Regions from separate parts of the Cytobacillus sp. FSL R5-0377 genome, predicted to be linked through region 1. Evidence: riboswitches for the same ligand, from Rfam matches in the RefSeq annotation. Region 1 holds a riboswitch; the other holds the start of a gene.
The links. A riboswitch is a leader RNA that binds a small molecule or an ion and turns the genes downstream of it on or off. The one in region 1 is predicted to bind cyclic di-GMP.
Positions count from the first base shown of each region.

Region 1 (4,420 bases):
GCCATTCCCTGTTGGAAAGAACGTAAATTAAAACCTTCTATCTTTTGTTTCATTCTTTTTTGTCGTGACATAAAATGGATTGTATATATAAAGTAATAGTGATATTCTGAATTGACATAGTGTTTTTCCTATGTAAAGGAGCGAATACACTATGCTTAGTAAGGCAGAACGGTTACAAATTATTAGAGAACTTGGTCGTTTACAAACTGATTATAATAACTGTATCGATGACCAAGTACGAAAAAATATTCATCAAGACATTCTTCTACTCTTAAATGCACTATCAATTACTGCTATTATATAGCAGTTTTTTTACGCATTAAGTTGGGCTACCAAAACCCAATATTTATCGTTTATTTACAAATTTTGTCGAAATCATTTAATATTTTTCCTTTATCTGCAATAATGGTTCCTGGACTTTTTCATTTAAAGGAGCAAAAGAATGTGTAATTTCTGTAAAGAGCTTAGCAATAAAATTCAATTTTTTAGAAAAGCACTCATTGACACTGGAATGAAAAAAGGATTTAAACATCCTGAAACTATAAAACGCAGTCAGCTGTTAGACAAATTAATTTTTAGTTTTCAGTCCAAATGTAAGTAGTTGTTTTTTCTCTTTAACCATAAAAGCATTTTCCTCCCCCCTTTCTTTAGGGGGGTTTTTGTTCGTAAAATACGTTTCCTGCAATTAATCTTCGGACCCTCTTTATATAAATACCTTTAGAATATTAATTCCCGTTTTTAAACAAACTATATAAAAAGATAAAGGAATGATAAAATGCGTCTAGGCTCGATTAAAGTTTCCCTGTTTTTAATTTCTTGGCTATCTTTTATTTTTCTTCCTAACAAGAAGGAATTGTTTGTTAAATACCTACCTGTTTGGCTATTTTCTTCTTTGACCTTAGCGTGTGAAATGTTTTATTTTACCATACATAAGTTATGGATACTAAAAGGCGGGCAAAAAAGTCAGACAAGCACAGCATTCTTACTTTTATTTGGACCCTACACAGTTTTGACGATTTGGGTTCTGTATTTATCGAAAGGGAAATTTTATTTATACGCTTTTATCAATTTAGTTGCCGATTTAATTTATGCTTTCCCAATGGTAGCACTATTAAAAAAGCTAAATGTTTTTCATATCAAGGTAAAATCCATTAATTTCTTTCTTTTAATCTTTGCAGATGCATTACTTAACTTTGGATTCCAAAAAGTTATTGAAAAAATATACCCAAAAACAAATAACTTATCTAATACCTAGGTAATAACCCTAGCTATTTTAATTACCTTTTTCCCAAACCTTAAATTCTGCACATCTTATGTCCAGAATATATAAAACAAACTTTCAGAAGGAGTAAGGCCAATCTCTTATTATCCAGAGATCGCCAGGTGATACAATGCTCAAGTTTATTGATGAATACACTTTAAAAAATGTTTATTTTGCAACAATTGGAATTCCATGTATTTTGGCAGCTATTTGGCTTTTAGCAACTGCTTGGACGTTTAGAGCCGAGAAAAAAGGTAAATGAAATAGAATACTTATTTGGCTTCATTCCAACTTCCGTTTTTCACCCATCGCACGATTTTTGCTACAAAGGTATTAAATCCACCAAATATACCCTTTTCATTAACATGAAGTGCATATCCTGAGAAGTCAGGACCCTCATATAAGTATGCACCCTTGTAATTTTTATGTTTACGGATCAGTAGCCGTTCCCTCCCTCTGTTAAACTCCAACTCTTCGCCTTGTTTTAGTTCAGCTATCTGATCTTCAATTGCGAAGGAAAACAAGTCTAACTGCTTCATTCCCTCACCACCAACGAAATTCATAATCCATAATGCGCGAAATTATCAATTTTTTGTCACATTTTGTCGTTTTCTACTATATTCACTGTGTTAATATACCTATATTGGCAAATTTTACGAAAGTAAAAGACGCAAAGCCACGGGCCTAAGACAAAAGCTAAGGCAGCCGGGTTCCCGAGATTTATCAATCTCGTAAATCTCTTATAACTCCTTTCATAAATTTGCCAAATTATAAAAAAGGGAGTTTGATATGATTAATAACGTACTAATTGCTGATGATTCTATGTTTATGAGACAAATACTTAAAAGAACCTTGTCTGAAGGTAATTATCAAGTAATTGCTGAAGCCTCTGATGGTTGCGAAGCTATATCACTTTTCAAGAAGTCTTCCCCGGATATCGTATTACTAGACTTAACAATGTCATGTAAAGATGGAATGGCTGTTTTAAAAGAGATCAAGGACCTTGATCCAAATGCAAAAGTTGTTATATGTTCCGCAATGGGACAATCTAAATTAATTTTGGAAGCTTTAAATTATGGTGCTAAAGATTTTATTGTAAAACCTTACTTTAATGAATTAATCCCCGCATTAAATAAGCTTGTCAGCTAAACAACCTCTTTATAGAGGTCTATTTTTGAGGAAAATTAGCAGACAAGCTCAGGTTCGCCGCTTTTATTTTCATATGGCGTTGTGCTTTTCCGAATAGCATTTAACGCAGGGACCTTCAACGTAAAAATAATTTGGCTTTCCACAAATATTGCAAGTCTTGGAGTAAGTATTCCAACGTTTGTTGCAGTCCCTGCACTCAAGTAATAAGAGGTTTTGTCGATGGCCAATCACAGTCCCCTTGGACAAACATATTGGGCACCGGGTAACCGGCTTAACATTAGTTACGCTCATGTTTATTCTCCTTTCAAAACCAGGTGTTTTCAGTAGCCTCTGCGTCAATATCACGAAAAGACGCAAGGACAAGTTCATATTTCAATTCCTCGTAATCACAATCATGGATACTCTTTCCTGATTGAGCTTTAGAGATATTCAAATCTGCTAATTTCCTTATGAGGATATTCCTTTTCTGCTGCATAACGGATTCATAAAGGATCCCCATAGTATCAACTCCCCGACCTTAAAAGTTTTAACTTTTCCTTCAAATCTGCTTTCTTTTTAGCAAGGTCCTGCTGCTCATTCTTAATAAGTTTAGGCTTTTCCTGTTGCTCATCTTGTTCAAACCAATCTGGGAGCATCTCAGTACGTATTGGATTAGACCGAATACCCTTGGATCTATAAGAATTACTGCTCTTAAAAGGCTTAACATTTTTAGCTACCTCTTTTGCCTGCTCTCTTGCTACCAAGGCTTCATAATGATCCATGATGTACTTTTCACAGTAACCAAATGCTTTAATAGCCCCATTTGGCTGACGTTTATTATATTCTGCAAAACACTGTTCAAGCAATTTGACTGTTTGTGGCAACGGCATACCACGGGCGACAATCCGGGCGATTGCTTCATAATCTTTTGTTGTTGGGTAAACAGAACGTCCTTCTTGTATCGTTCGTAACTCTATGAATCTTTCAGCAATAATATCTACAGGGTCATTTTCTTTAGTAATAGTAATAGTAGTATTATTTATCTTTGTAATATCTTTATTAGAGTGGACACTTTTGTCCATATGACAGGACATTTCTGTCCACTCTAGACTAGACGTTTTTGTCCGCTCTCTTTCAGACTGGACATTTTTGTCCACTCTCTCTTTGCTGTATTTTTTGGAGTTTTTCACAGTTATAATATATCCATAAGGTGCTCTAGTGATCTTTATGTAACCATGTGTTTCCAGGTCATCCAGCCACCTTTGAACAGTTCTTTCGCTAACTCCAAAAGGTTCCGCCAACTCTGAGCGTTTCAATGGCTTATTTCCTAACACGATGCCCCAGGTTACCCCATCTCGTTCAATTTCTTTTGTAGTGGAGCTGACGCACCAGAGAAAAAGCCACAATGCTGATCCAATTTTTTTGTAATGTTTCGGCTCTAATAATCCTGAATAGGTTGGAAATGGATAACTTTCGGGCACCGTATCACCTACTTCCTATGGACATTTTTATGACATGGCACGCATATCAGATTCCCCGATAGTTTCACATTTGAATATAAAATACTTGGAAAATACATCTCCATTTGGAATACGAATGGTCTTAACAAACATGTGATTCACTCCCTCTCACATACAGCAAATCCTTTTTTAACCCCTTTTACTTTGTAATTTGGATACCTTCGCATATACTCTAAAACAAGCATTTTCAAGTGTTCTTTATCTTTAGCCTCCTCCCAAATCCATGCTGGAAGGAGAACATTTGTTTCGTTACTCTGCATCTTCAAAATCTATGTCCAATGATTCCTGTGCAGAAATCTTCTTTTTTGTCTTTTTCTTCTTTTGATCCACATCAATAATTTCTGGTTCGGCAGCTGATTCTTTATCTTCTTGGCTTGGTGGATCAAAATGGATGGACTCTTCATATTCATTAGCATCATCCGTAATATCTTTTACCTCACGCCACTGCTCGTCTTCTGAGAATGCTTTTTGCATATCGATGGACAAGATACCCCATTTGCCTAACATGTTC
Region 1 is NZ_JBBORA010000001.1:1,076,079-1,080,498, forward strand. It holds gene NSQ49_RS05330 (aspartyl-phosphate phosphatase Spo0E family protein) at 443-601, shown strand; gene NSQ49_RS05335 (hypothetical protein) at 776-1,255, shown strand; gene NSQ49_RS05340 (hypothetical protein) at 1,534-1,800, opposite strand; cyclic di-GMP riboswitch class I at 1,897-1,979, shown strand; gene NSQ49_RS05345 (response regulator) at 2,051-2,410, shown strand; gene NSQ49_RS05350 (hypothetical protein) at 2,446-2,637, opposite strand; gene NSQ49_RS05355 (hypothetical protein) at 2,715-2,909, opposite strand; gene NSQ49_RS05360 (HTH domain-containing protein) at 2,914-3,870, opposite strand; gene NSQ49_RS05365 (recombinase RecT) at 4,159-4,420, opposite strand, start outside.

Region 2 (4,420 bases), 450 kb from region 1:
CCTGGTGATTGGATGTACCGAACTTTCCAACTAGAGAATAATGGAACTTTAGATATTTCAAAAGTGTTATTGACAACTCACTTTGATGATGCTTCTGACGAATTTGCTAAACACATAAAAGTTAACTTTTTAATAAATGAGGATAAAAGTGGAATTTTGGGACCGAGCAATGTTATAACAAGCAAAACTCTATATGAATTGAAAAATTTAAGTCCTGATGCTGTGGACAACGTTAGTGCTAGTATTTTTGGTTGGCAAGACGGAGAAAGGGACGGCTTAAAGGCGAATACATCTGATAAATTGCATGTGCAATTTGAATTCGTAGATAATGGGCAGGATCAAAATGAGTTCCAAAATGCATCCCTTGCTCTTACTTGGAAATTTGATGCAAAACAAACTAGAGGTCAAAGTCGACCATAATTTAGCAATATAAAAAGGTGGGAATCCAGTTCCCACCTTTTGTTAAAATCAATGAACGTGAGGTAATGCCATGAATAAACAAAGTCTGCTGGCAAAACCAATAAAAATTTTATTAATAACTGGATTCTTCTTTTTTATGTTCTTGTTTGAAAAGAGTGTAGGTGCAGAAGAAAAAGAGCTAGATATAAATACTACAACCAACGGGATTTTATTTAATGTGGAAAACCTAAAACCCGGCGACTGGATGCCTCGAAATATAACGATAAAAAATGATGGAAAACAGGATTTTAAATACACCTCAAAAATTGGCAAATCAAAGTCTGTCAAAGGACTATTTGAAGAATTAGAGTTGGAGATTAAAAAAGATACAAAGATGCTTTATGAAGGAAAGTTAAAAGATTTTAAAGGTTTCTCTCCCCGGAAATTAGCGAAAGGAACAGAAGAAACTTTATTCTTCCAAGTAACAATGCCTGAGCATTTGGGAAATGAATTTCAAAACTCCGCTGCAGAGGTTGAAATCATTTTTCTTGCCGAAGCAACAGGTGATTCTGGAACTGACAACGAGACTCCCGGATCAGGAGATAATAATTCTGGAGGAGGAACTAGTACTTCACCACCATCAACAGATGCCACGGTAATTCCAGAGAAAGTTAACAAGCTCCCAAATACCGCAACTAATAACTATAATTTATTACTTATTGGCGCACTACTTTTAGGTGCCGGAAGCGTAATTTTTTTATGGCGTTATAGAAGGCTTAGGAGTGAAACTTAGATTAAGGCCTGATGAACTATTCTTTAAGGCCTTAATTTTTATTCGCGTTTAGAACTTATCTAAGCAATTAATGAATATAATCAAAAAGCTACTCATTAAGCGTTGAACTTATGAAAAAAATTCTGCGGTATCTTGCCTTCAGCCAATCTTCTGGATGGTCTCTTGACGTTCTTTGGAATTAGACTTTCGCTGATTGAAGAAGTGAATTCAATTATGGATTTTCTATATACGGTAGAACCCCTTTTATTTCTTTCTATTAAAGCCTTTCTTTCAGGCTTTTTAATCCTGCTGTCAGCTTCAATTCATTTTCCGCCGCAAACTAAAGTAAAGGTATAGGCAAGAGGTGCAGCTTATCTTTATTCATTCATATTAGTACTTCATGTTTTATGGATTTATGAAACTCTATCTTAATAATCGATAGAGTGAAATTACTAATCTTAGTTAACTGAGGAGGCTGAAAATGTATCGAAAGAACTGCCATAAATGCCACAAACCTTCATACAGCAGCAGTGAATCGGATGGCTGGCTATGTCCGATTTGCCACACTGATTTAACGAATGAAATTTTCTTGGATGCTATGACTCTTGAACCAGTCCACACCACCTTTAGGAAATGCAAAACCACGCACAACTATACATTAAAAGAAATCAGCAAAAACTACAGAAAAAGAATCGGACTTTCCTACTACTCCAAAAGAAGTTCGGCCATAAATAACAACTTACTGTAAAAGATGATGGGTTCAGGTAATCAAATACATAAAAGTATTAGGATTTTGTCGAAAAATAAATTAATTTAATATTAAAATAATCAACAAAAATTACAAAATCTGACAACGTTAGCAATATGGTCATAGTAGAATACATCTATGGAAAATATTTCTTTGAGCCGATAGGCGCAGAAAAAGGCAAACTCATTGAAAAATGAGGACGCAAAGTCACAGGTCTAAGGTATTGGGTGATGCTACGATGGCTGGATTGCCTGGAATACGAAAAGTATCCTGGGGGGAAGAGTTTTGGCAGAGAAAAATATTAAGGTTGAAGAAGTTGATTTGGAGTGGCTGCAGTTAATTATGGAAGCAAAAAACTTAGGCCTGCAAAAGGAAGAAATTAGAGAGTTTTTACATAATAACAGAGCTCAAGAGGTTCTGATGGAAGCTTAAATATCCAGTTGGCTAAGTATTTCTGTTAGAGGCATCTCTATATGGAAATGCTTTTTATTTTGCCAAAAAAATAAGCCTGTGCATTCAGGCTTATTGGCAATTATGATTTTTGTCCGCTTCTCCACTTATTAAAATCCAAAAACTCCCGAAACTGCTCCTTCGAAACACCCGATTCCATTGCTTCCTTCACAATTTTCATCCATTCTGAATCCAGATCTTCCTTGTTGATCTGCTCATGGATCAAATGGTCCACAGGAACATTCAGAACACCGGCGATTTTCTCGAGAAACTGAATCGATGGGTTTGTTTGCAGGTTGCGCTCGAGTGAGCTTAAATATGATTTTGCCACACCGGCCTGCTCAGCCAGCTCGGATAGTGACATTTTCTTTTCCTGGCGAAGTTTTTTTACACGATCACCGATCATCGTATACCACACACCTTATTTTGTATGTAATAGGATTATATCATATTTGGTTCCATATTAAGAACGAATCGTTCAATATTATTATCATCATACCATAGTGTTAACTTATTTAAATAGTTAGTTATCACAGTTTTATAAAAATATATCTTTTGTCGCTCTCAAAAAGTAATGCTCCGCGTCATAGGACGGGAGCATTTTGTTTTTCAATAATGTTAATTACCTGCTGTGCAGCTGCTTCCACATTATCCGCATTCACATGGTGGAATTCACCCTCATAGTCATGCTGTTTAAAAGCATATCGTGGATCGTAATAATGTTCTAATAAAAGCTTGATAAATAGCTCGTAGTTCTCAGTTTCCACTGATTCATCCAGCTGCTCGCGGATTTCAGTATTCTTCAGCCGTTTTTTAATAAACACGAGGCTTTCATCCACTTTCGGCTTGAACCATTCTTCTTTTTGATATGGTTCAACATAGTCACGGAGGATGCGCTGGACACGGGATTCGATGCTGGCAAACATATCAATGTGGATTCCTGATTTTTTAGTATCCAGCAGCTCATCCGGCTGAACCACCTTGCCTATTCGTTTGCTTTCAGCTTCCATAATAATATAGGGGGAGCCTTTAACCTCAGAAAGGGCTTGATACAATAGGGCATCAAAGGTTTTCTGTGTGCTGCCGTCTCCCATGCCGAAGGAGCCGAAGATCGAACCGCGGTGGCCTGCCATTTCCTCTAGGTCAATAACAGGATAGCCTTTTTCGTTTAACACCTTCAGCACATCTGTTTTCCCAACGCCGGTCATTCCGTGCAGAACAACTGCTTTTTCAGGAATCAGGTCTGCTGTGTTTTCAAGTATATATTGACGGTACGCCCGGTAGCCCCCAATTAAACGGGGGATCGAAACGCCCGCATAAGTGATAAATGTAGTAACCGCTTTGCTGCGCATTCCGCCGCGCCAGCAGTAAATGACAGGCTGGAAGCCATCATTTTTCAGGTCTCTGATTTTCTGCATCATGGACGGAATTTTAGGTGAAACGATTTCCATCGCTCTCCATTTCGCCGCATCAGAGCCTTCTTTTTTATATAATGTCCCGATTTCCGCACGTTCTTCGTTTGTGAAAAGCGGAACATTGACAGCACCGGGTATGCTGCACTCCTCAAATTCAATTGGAGACCTGACATCGACCGGAACTGCGTTATCCATTTGGATGTATTGTTCGACTGCTATTTCTCTCATTTTTATTGCCTCCAAAATTATTGCTATATATAGCCCAAAGGGTACGTTAATTAATTTTACTCTATCTATTATACAGGATTTTGAAAATATAGGTGCCTTCCACAATCATACTCCTATTTTCAAAAGTTTGTTCTATAAATTTTTTCCAGACATTGTAATATCAGCATATCCATTGGTTTTGCTTTTTAAAAAGGAGGTTAAATAAAAGGCAAAGGTGGTGGAAACATGTCCTTGAAAACAGAGGTTGCCATATTGGGCGGAGGGATTGGCGGTTTGACGCTTGGTCTGAAGCTGGCTCAATCCAATATTGATGTCACTATAGTGGAAAAGCTGGATGCCCCATCTTCCGTTTATAGAGGTGAACTCTTACAGCCAAAGAGCCTGAAAATTTTTGAAGAGCTGAATGCC
Region 2 is NZ_JBBORA010000001.1:1,523,230-1,527,649, reverse strand. It holds gene NSQ49_RS07710 (TasA family protein) at 1-420, shown strand, start outside; gene NSQ49_RS07705 (TasA family protein) at 491-1,192, shown strand; gene NSQ49_RS26720 (DUF5658 family protein) at 1,325-1,528, shown strand; gene NSQ49_RS07700 (hypothetical protein) at 1,653-1,919, shown strand; cyclic di-GMP riboswitch class I at 2,086-2,174, shown strand; gene NSQ49_RS07695 (anti-repressor SinI family protein) at 2,205-2,351, shown strand; gene NSQ49_RS07690 (helix-turn-helix domain-containing protein) at 2,452-2,775, opposite strand; gene mnmH (tRNA 2-selenouridine(34) synthase MnmH) at 2,954-4,012, opposite strand; gene NSQ49_RS07680 (FAD-dependent oxidoreductase) at 4,238-4,420, shown strand, end outside.
Region 2: it holds a riboswitch for cyclic di-GMP, as region 1 does, so the genes downstream of both, NSQ49_RS07695 (anti-repressor SinI family protein) here and NSQ49_RS05345 (response regulator) in region 1, are expected to answer to the same signal.